3 regions of the Litoribrevibacter euphylliae genome follow, and region 1 is predicted to be linked to each of the others. Evidence: predicted binding sites of a transcription regulator. Region 1 holds the regulator's gene; each other region holds the start of a gene.
What was found. Region 1 encodes PhoB, which activates phosphate uptake and scavenging genes when phosphate is short. Its sites were predicted from a motif close to TGTCATANNNNTGTCANA; they were not measured.
Positions count from the first base shown of each region.

Region 2: ACFOEK_RS17300 (PA3496 family putative envelope integrity protein) is a predicted target of PhoB. The motif match lies at 1,285-1,302, and genes of this name have one in related genera.
Region 3: ACFOEK_RS09965 (choice-of-anchor I family protein) is a predicted target of PhoB. The motif match lies at 1,027-1,044, and genes of this name have one in related genera.

Region 1 is NZ_JBHRSZ010000007.1:215,978-218,248, reverse strand. It holds gene phoR (phosphate regulon sensor histidine kinase PhoR) at 1-474, opposite strand, end outside; gene phoB (phosphate regulon transcriptional regulator PhoB) at 557-1,252, opposite strand; gene ubiA (4-hydroxybenzoate octaprenyltransferase) at 1,434-2,271, opposite strand, start outside.
Region 2 is NZ_JBHRSZ010000007.1:466,858-469,128, forward strand. It holds gene ylqF (ribosome biogenesis GTPase YlqF) at 1-229, shown strand, start outside; gene ACFOEK_RS17295 (DUF4136 domain-containing protein) at 234-797, opposite strand; gene ACFOEK_RS17300 (PA3496 family putative envelope integrity protein) at 1,043-1,237, opposite strand; gene ACFOEK_RS17305 (EAL domain-containing protein) at 1,524-2,271, opposite strand, start outside.
Region 3 is NZ_JBHRSZ010000004.1:551,746-554,016, reverse strand. It holds gene ACFOEK_RS09965 (choice-of-anchor I family protein) at 1-929, opposite strand, end outside; gene ACFOEK_RS09960 (TlyA family RNA methyltransferase) at 1,187-1,951, shown strand; gene ACFOEK_RS09955 (Lrp/AsnC family transcriptional regulator) at 2,036-2,271, opposite strand, start outside.

The DNA of each region.
Region 1 (2,271 bases):
ATCACCGTACTCAAAGTACTCCACAAAGTCGGGATCACGAATCAAGTTGGTGATCTGTTGGCCTCCGTCATCTGGTGAACGAAAGCCAAGCAAGGCCTCTGTTGAACGGTTCCACCATTCCAGTGTGCCATCGTATTCGACCATGATGACGGCATCTTGCAGTGCTGCCGTAGATTGCTGGATACGATCAATAATGGTTTGAAGGCGGCGTTTGCCTGATTGGTGTTCTTTCTCTTGCCGATAGATGGAGTCGAAGAGTTTTCCCCACAGACCTTCACTGAGAGGGAGCTTATCCAGCTCTTGATGTTGTAACCAGGATTCCAAACGGGACATCTGACGGATATTCCACAGTACATAGGCCGCAAGACCTAAAATGAGCCCGACCAGAGGAAAACCAAAGAAATATCCGATGAGAGATGTAGCCAGTACCAGCAGCGTTACCCGCTGTAATTCAATATACCAATTACTTAACACCGAGTGCCCTCAACAGCCACAAGATAAAAAGAAAGGATAAGTCGATTGCAGTACTTATCCTTATTGTTGCTGACAGCTTACTCTAAGCAGCCTTTGTCGAAAAGCGATAACCGGTTCCGCGAACGGTTTGAATTAGGCCATCGTGCCCTGTCACCGCAAGTGCTTTTCGCAGACGACGAATATGTACGTCTACGGTTCGCTCTTCAACATACACATTGCCACCCCATACGTGATCCAGCAATTGACTGCGTGAATAAGCACGTTCTTGGTGTGTCATAAAGAATTGCAGCAAACGAAATTCGGTTGGCCCCATCTCAATGGAGTCTCCGTGGGCTAAAACGCGGTGAGACACCGGATTTAACTCCAGACCATTAACGCTGACCGTTTCTTCGACGCCTTGAGGCGTGGTTCTGCGAAGTACCGCTTTAAGACGAGCAACCAGTTCTCGTGGTGAGAAAGGTTTGGTGATGTAATCATCAGCACCCACTTCCAAACCTTGGATTTTATTATCCTCTTCGCTTTTCGCGGTGAGCATAATAATAGGTACATCCGAGGTTAATTCGTCTTTCTTGAGTCGTCGTGCAAACTCAATACCGGATACGCCAGGCAGCATCCAATCCAATAGAATTAGGTCTGGTTGTTGATCGACGATGATTGAATGCGCAGATTGCGTGTTCTCGGCTTCAAGGCAGTTATAGCCAGCCATTTCCAGCGCAACCATGATCATTTCCCTGATCGGGGCTTCGTCATCAACAATTAGAACTTTTTTTCCCGCCATCACTCATGCCTGTGTTGGGTTATTGAATAACAAAAATTTAAGACAAGCGTATTAGAAGACAGTTTTGTTACAGAAGTATGACATTAATTGCAAAGCTTGCACAAAGTAGAGTCAAGCATTTGGTTTTTGGAGGGCGTAAATACGCCATAAGTATGGCCCATCCGCGGTTTAAGCCAGTTAATCAGCGTACTAAATAGTCGATAAAAATACCGGTAAAAATGCTTGCGCCAACCCAGTGATTATTCAGAAATGCTTTAAAACACATATCGCGATCACGGTGTTGCGTGAGGGTGTATTGATAGACAAAGAAGCCGGTGGCGGCGAGTAATCCAAGATAAAAGAAAATACCTGCGGATAACTGGTTTGCTGCTAATAACAGCGTGCAGAGGGTCAGCACCTGAAGGCTGATGATGGCGATATTATCCATGTCGCCAAATAGAATGGCCGTTGATTTGATGCCGATCTTTAAGTCATCTTCACGGTCAACCATGGCGTATTGGGTATCGTAGGCAATTGTCCATAATAAGGTTGCGGCGTACAACAACCAAGTGACTTCTGAAACCGATTGTGTTTCTGCGGTGAAGGCCATTGGCACAGCCCAGGCAAATGCGGCACCCAGAAACACCTGCGGGAAGTAGGTGTAGCGTTTCATAAAGGGGTAAAGTGCCGCTAAGAAGAGTGCGCCACAAGACATATAGATCGTTTCTAGGTTGGTAAAAAGCACCAATACAAACGATGTGAACACTAACGTAGCGAAGAGCAATAAGGCTTCTTTGGTGGTGACACGGCCTGATGTCAAAGGACGATCTTGAGTTCTGCGAACATGCAAATCAAAGTCGCGATCGGCGTAGTCATTAATAACACAGCCGGCGGAACGCATAAACACGACACCTAGAACGAAGATCACTAAATTTAAAACGTGTGGAACGCCTTCTGCAGCTACCCACAGTGCCCATAAAGTCGGCCAAAGCAACAGAAAAATACCGATGGGCTTATTAATGCGCATCAATTGTAGGTAT
Region 2 (2,271 bases), 250 kb from region 1:
CGAAGCGATTGGCAACAAACGCGGCTGTCGTCGTTCCGGCGGCATGGTGGATCTACACAAAGCGTCTGAAATTCTACTGAATGAACTGCGTTCCGGCATGTTGGGTCAGGTAACCTATGAAACGCCTGAGATGGTTCAAGCCGAAGAAATCAAAATGGAAGAAGTTCGCGCTCAAAAAGAAGCCGAGAAAGCTGACAAAGCCGCTAAGCGTAAGAAGCGCCGACGCTAATGCGTTAGAGCGCTTTTTCCTCTTTTAAAGATTCCTTCGGCGGAAACGCCTTCATTAGTTCAGTGATTGCCAGACCAATTGTTTCTTCCCTTTCTTGCGGCGTTGCGCCTTCACTGACCCGTGAACCCACGATTCCTCGCCACTGTAATTCATTGGTTGTTCCGTCGTGAATGTCTACGATGATCGAGCCGTATTGGTATTCGTCGACATAGGTTTCGTATCTGGCGTGGCTGCAACCAACCCAAGGGCATCGGTGATTATAGAAACGATGTACGTCGATTTTGGGCTCTACCAGAAAAAAATAGGAGATGTGGAAGTCGGCGGTTTTGTTTTCGGTTAAGTTGAATCCTTTGGCTTGTAGCTCTTTATTCATCGCGTTTACGATGCGTTGGCGGGTTAAGTCGCTGTCGTAAGGGTCTTTGGGAGAAATGTCAGCCAGTTGCCAACGATAGTTTTTCCAGTGGTCGGTGGTGAGTTTCGGGTTGTAATCCGTAGAGACATTGAAGGTGGAGCAAGCACTTAGTATCAGCGCCAGACACAGAGTAAAACAGAGTTTGATGGCACGCATGAGTCGACCTTATTTTGGTACGAAAAACCCGTTAAATCAGGTGAGTATATTACTAAGGTTAGTCCTTATTTTTGGCGGAAGGTTTCATTAAATAACAAAGAAAACAGCAAGAAAGCAGGGACAAGAACACTAGCCAACACCAAAGATTGGAAAATGATCCTTAACACTCACAAACCTGGCAACATCAGGGGTGTGATTGCAATCACGCAGAGATCTAATGATGTGCGGTGACTGTATTTGCGAAGTTACTCGTCAAATGGGAATTCTTCGATTTGATGTCGAAGTTCCTGTTGTTCACGATAGAGCTCAATGGATAAGCGAGCGGCACGCATTTTCTTGCACTTCTCCTGCTCACGCGCTTTTTTACCGTCTAGCTCCACATGCATACTTGCGTTCAGTATTTCGGTTTTCACTTCGCTTACTTTTTCGCCATTGATCATAGTCGGCCTCCTTGGTGATCAATAATTCGAAATTTTAAAAGCTGAATTGTGACGGTCTTATGTAATCTCTATTACTTTTTAATACCAATGGATTGTATAAAAATCAAACATTATGCTGATTTTTAATTGATCTCTGTGAAATATTTCCTTCTTTTCTTACAAAAAGCCCGGTAATAGGGAATCAGCGGTCGTTTTCTAAAGGCCGTTTGAAAAGATGTTGGTGCGAAGATGAATAGAAGTTGGTTGCTTTGTGAGCGGTTTGAAGTCGGTGATTGAGTACTTTTTATTAGGCGGCGAAATTGGCCAGCATGGTTTGCATTTGATCATTCGTAAGTGGACGACTGACCAGATAGCCCTGGATGAGGTCGCAGTTTTGATCTCGCAAGAATTCACGGGACTCGATGGTTTCAACCCCTTCGGCAATTACGCGTAAATCCAGGCTATGGGCCATGGCAATAATGGCCTTGGTGATGGCGGCATCGTCCTGATTGGTGTTGATTTCACGAATAAAGGATTGGTCGATCTTAAGAATGTCGATTGGGAATCGCTTAAGGTAACTCAGGGACGAATAGCCGGTGCCAAAGTCGTCGATGGACAGACCGACGCCAAGGTCACGGATGTCCTGAAGCTGGCTGATGGTAGTTTCGACATCGTCCATCAATAAACTTTCGGTGATTTCAAGAATCAGGCGGTCCGCTTCGAGATTGGTTTCTTTGAGGATTTGCTTCAACAGCGCCATAAAGCCGTCGGCTTTCAATTGCTGGGCGGACAGATTTACCGAGACTTTGAGATCGCCAAAACCTTTCAAAGACCACCAACGCGCTTGCTGACAGGCGGTTCGCAGTACAAATTCCCCGATCTTATTGATTAATCCGGTTTGCTCGGCCAGAGGAATAAATTTGGCCGGAGGAATGAGACCGTGTTCTGGGTGGTTCCAGCGAATTAATGCTTCAGCGGATTCAATGCAATTGTCTTTAAGATTCTGTTTTGGCTGATAAAACACCTCAAACTGTTGTTTGACCAGTGCATTATGT
Region 3 (2,271 bases), on a different contig from region 1:
GCAATGACACCGTTTGCTTGCTTGTCATCGTGCTCAACAGCAACCGCCATTAAATTATTTACAACGGCAACACTGTTGATGCCTCCTGACTCAAAACCATCAAGATTTTCATCTGCATCGACATCCGCGCCTACATTCAACTGAGAACGACGTATCAAATTAGAGGCAGTGAGTGGCGACTCAAGTTCATTACTTGAAAGCTCCGCAGCATTCAAAATATCAACAGTCTTTTCGTTTGCATTGATGACCAGAATACTGTCGCTGTTTTTGTGGAAAGCCACAATTTCAGCCATGCCTTCATCCAGCTCTTGTTCTTCAGCAAAACGGCCAATCATAGTCAAAGACGCGTGGCCATTATTCTCTTGAAGGGTTTCTTCCAAATGCTGTGCTGCCTCATTCGCAGAAACAATTGCATCTGGCTCAAACACATCATTAACCGCTGTTTCGAACGCATCCGTATCAGACCAATCAGTGATTTCAGCATCAGCTGCAGCAGTATGGCTTGCTTGTTCAATGGTGATACCATTTGACGCATCACCGTCTGAATCAAGTGTTTGAAGAAGGCGAGCAATATTATTTGCAGCTTCATCGTAAGGATTATCAGAATCAGCCAAATCCAGAGGCGTTAAAAGATTACTTGCCACTGTTGCCGGAAGATCAATATCACCGATTGAGAAGGTTACCGTTTCGCCTTCGATGTAGTTAAACTCACCATCAGCATTCGTTGATCCTGATTGAGTGGCAGTACGATAGTTAATACCGCCCACTGCGGAATCTACAAATACTCCAGTTTGAACACTTGGCGAAGATGAAGATGAGTCATCATTATCACTGCATCCAACCATTACAGCTGAGCCCATAGCTACAGCAAGAACCATAGGGCTAATATTCAAACCCCCTTTTCCAAAACCTTTCGCGGCTAGCTTCATTATTATCTCCCTGGCGGTTAAGACTTTTATACCGGTTAGTTCAATTACAAAACCGGTTAATTTCTACCCTGGAAAAATGTCAGCCATAAGTCAGAAAAAAGACAAAACAATGACAACAGCTAAAAATGAGCCGCCGGAAACAAGATTAAAAAGGCTTAAATTCACTTTTCTGGTATAGTTGCCACACTTTATTCTCAATACCAAAATCCCATTACAACACCGTCCAAATTTTGTCTTTGAATTTCGTTGAGTAGTCCATGAAACGTCTTGATGTAGTCCTTGTTGAACAGTCCTTAGCTAACTCCCGCACCCACGCGCAAAAGCTCATCAGTTCGGGTCGAGTGAAAGTTCAAATAGGCAGTCAATGGAAAGTCATTACCAAACCGAGTTTTAAGCTGGAAGGTTCTGAACCGCTGGAAATTGAAGCCCATGAAGAAGACAAGTTCGTTTCTCGTGGCGGTTTAAAGCTAGAAGGTGCATTGAAAGACAACAATATTGATGTGACAGATATGATTGGTTTAGACGTGGGTTGTTCTACCGGTGGTTTTACTGACTGCTTGTTACAGGCTGGCGCAAAGCATGTCGTTGGAGTTGAGGTTGGTCACGATCAATTAGTTGAAACGCTACGAAACGATGACCGCGTGACCTTATACGAAGGCATTAACGCTCGTGAACTAGACCCTCAATTAGTGTTGCCTCATACCATCAACAGTGAAGGCTTCGATATTGTGGTGATGGATGTCTCTTTTATTTCCCAGACTAAGATCCTCCCTGCCCTGGCTCCCGTTATGAAATCTGGCGGACATCTAGTGTCTTTAGTAAAACCTCAATTTGAAGTAGGTAAAGAAGGCATCGGAAAAGGCGGCATTGTTCGTGATCCAGCACTTTATAAAGACGTTGAGAACCACATTCGCGCAACTTGTTCAGAATTAGGACTCACCGTTAAGAGCTACATCGAAAGCTCCATCAAAGGCGGCGATGGCAATCGTGAGTTCCTGGTGTGGGCAATAAAGAACGGGTAATGAAGGATAGACAGTAAAAAGCTAGACAGTTAAGAACTAACTTGAGCTATGATTTGGAGAGCTAAGAGCCCCGCCCCCATTCCCTTATCGACTCAGATGATCCAACGGCACAGCCGTCCGGTTAATGATTTTTCTCAGCACGAAGCTTGAATGAACCCCGGTTACGCCTGAAATAGTGGTCAGCTTGTTCAATAGAAATTCTTGATAGTGCGCCATATCGGTTACCAGCACTTCGACTAAATAATCTGCCGCCTGACCGGTAATCAAAGAACAGGTGACCACTTCAGGGTAGCCCTCTAGCGTTTTATCAAAGTTTTCAA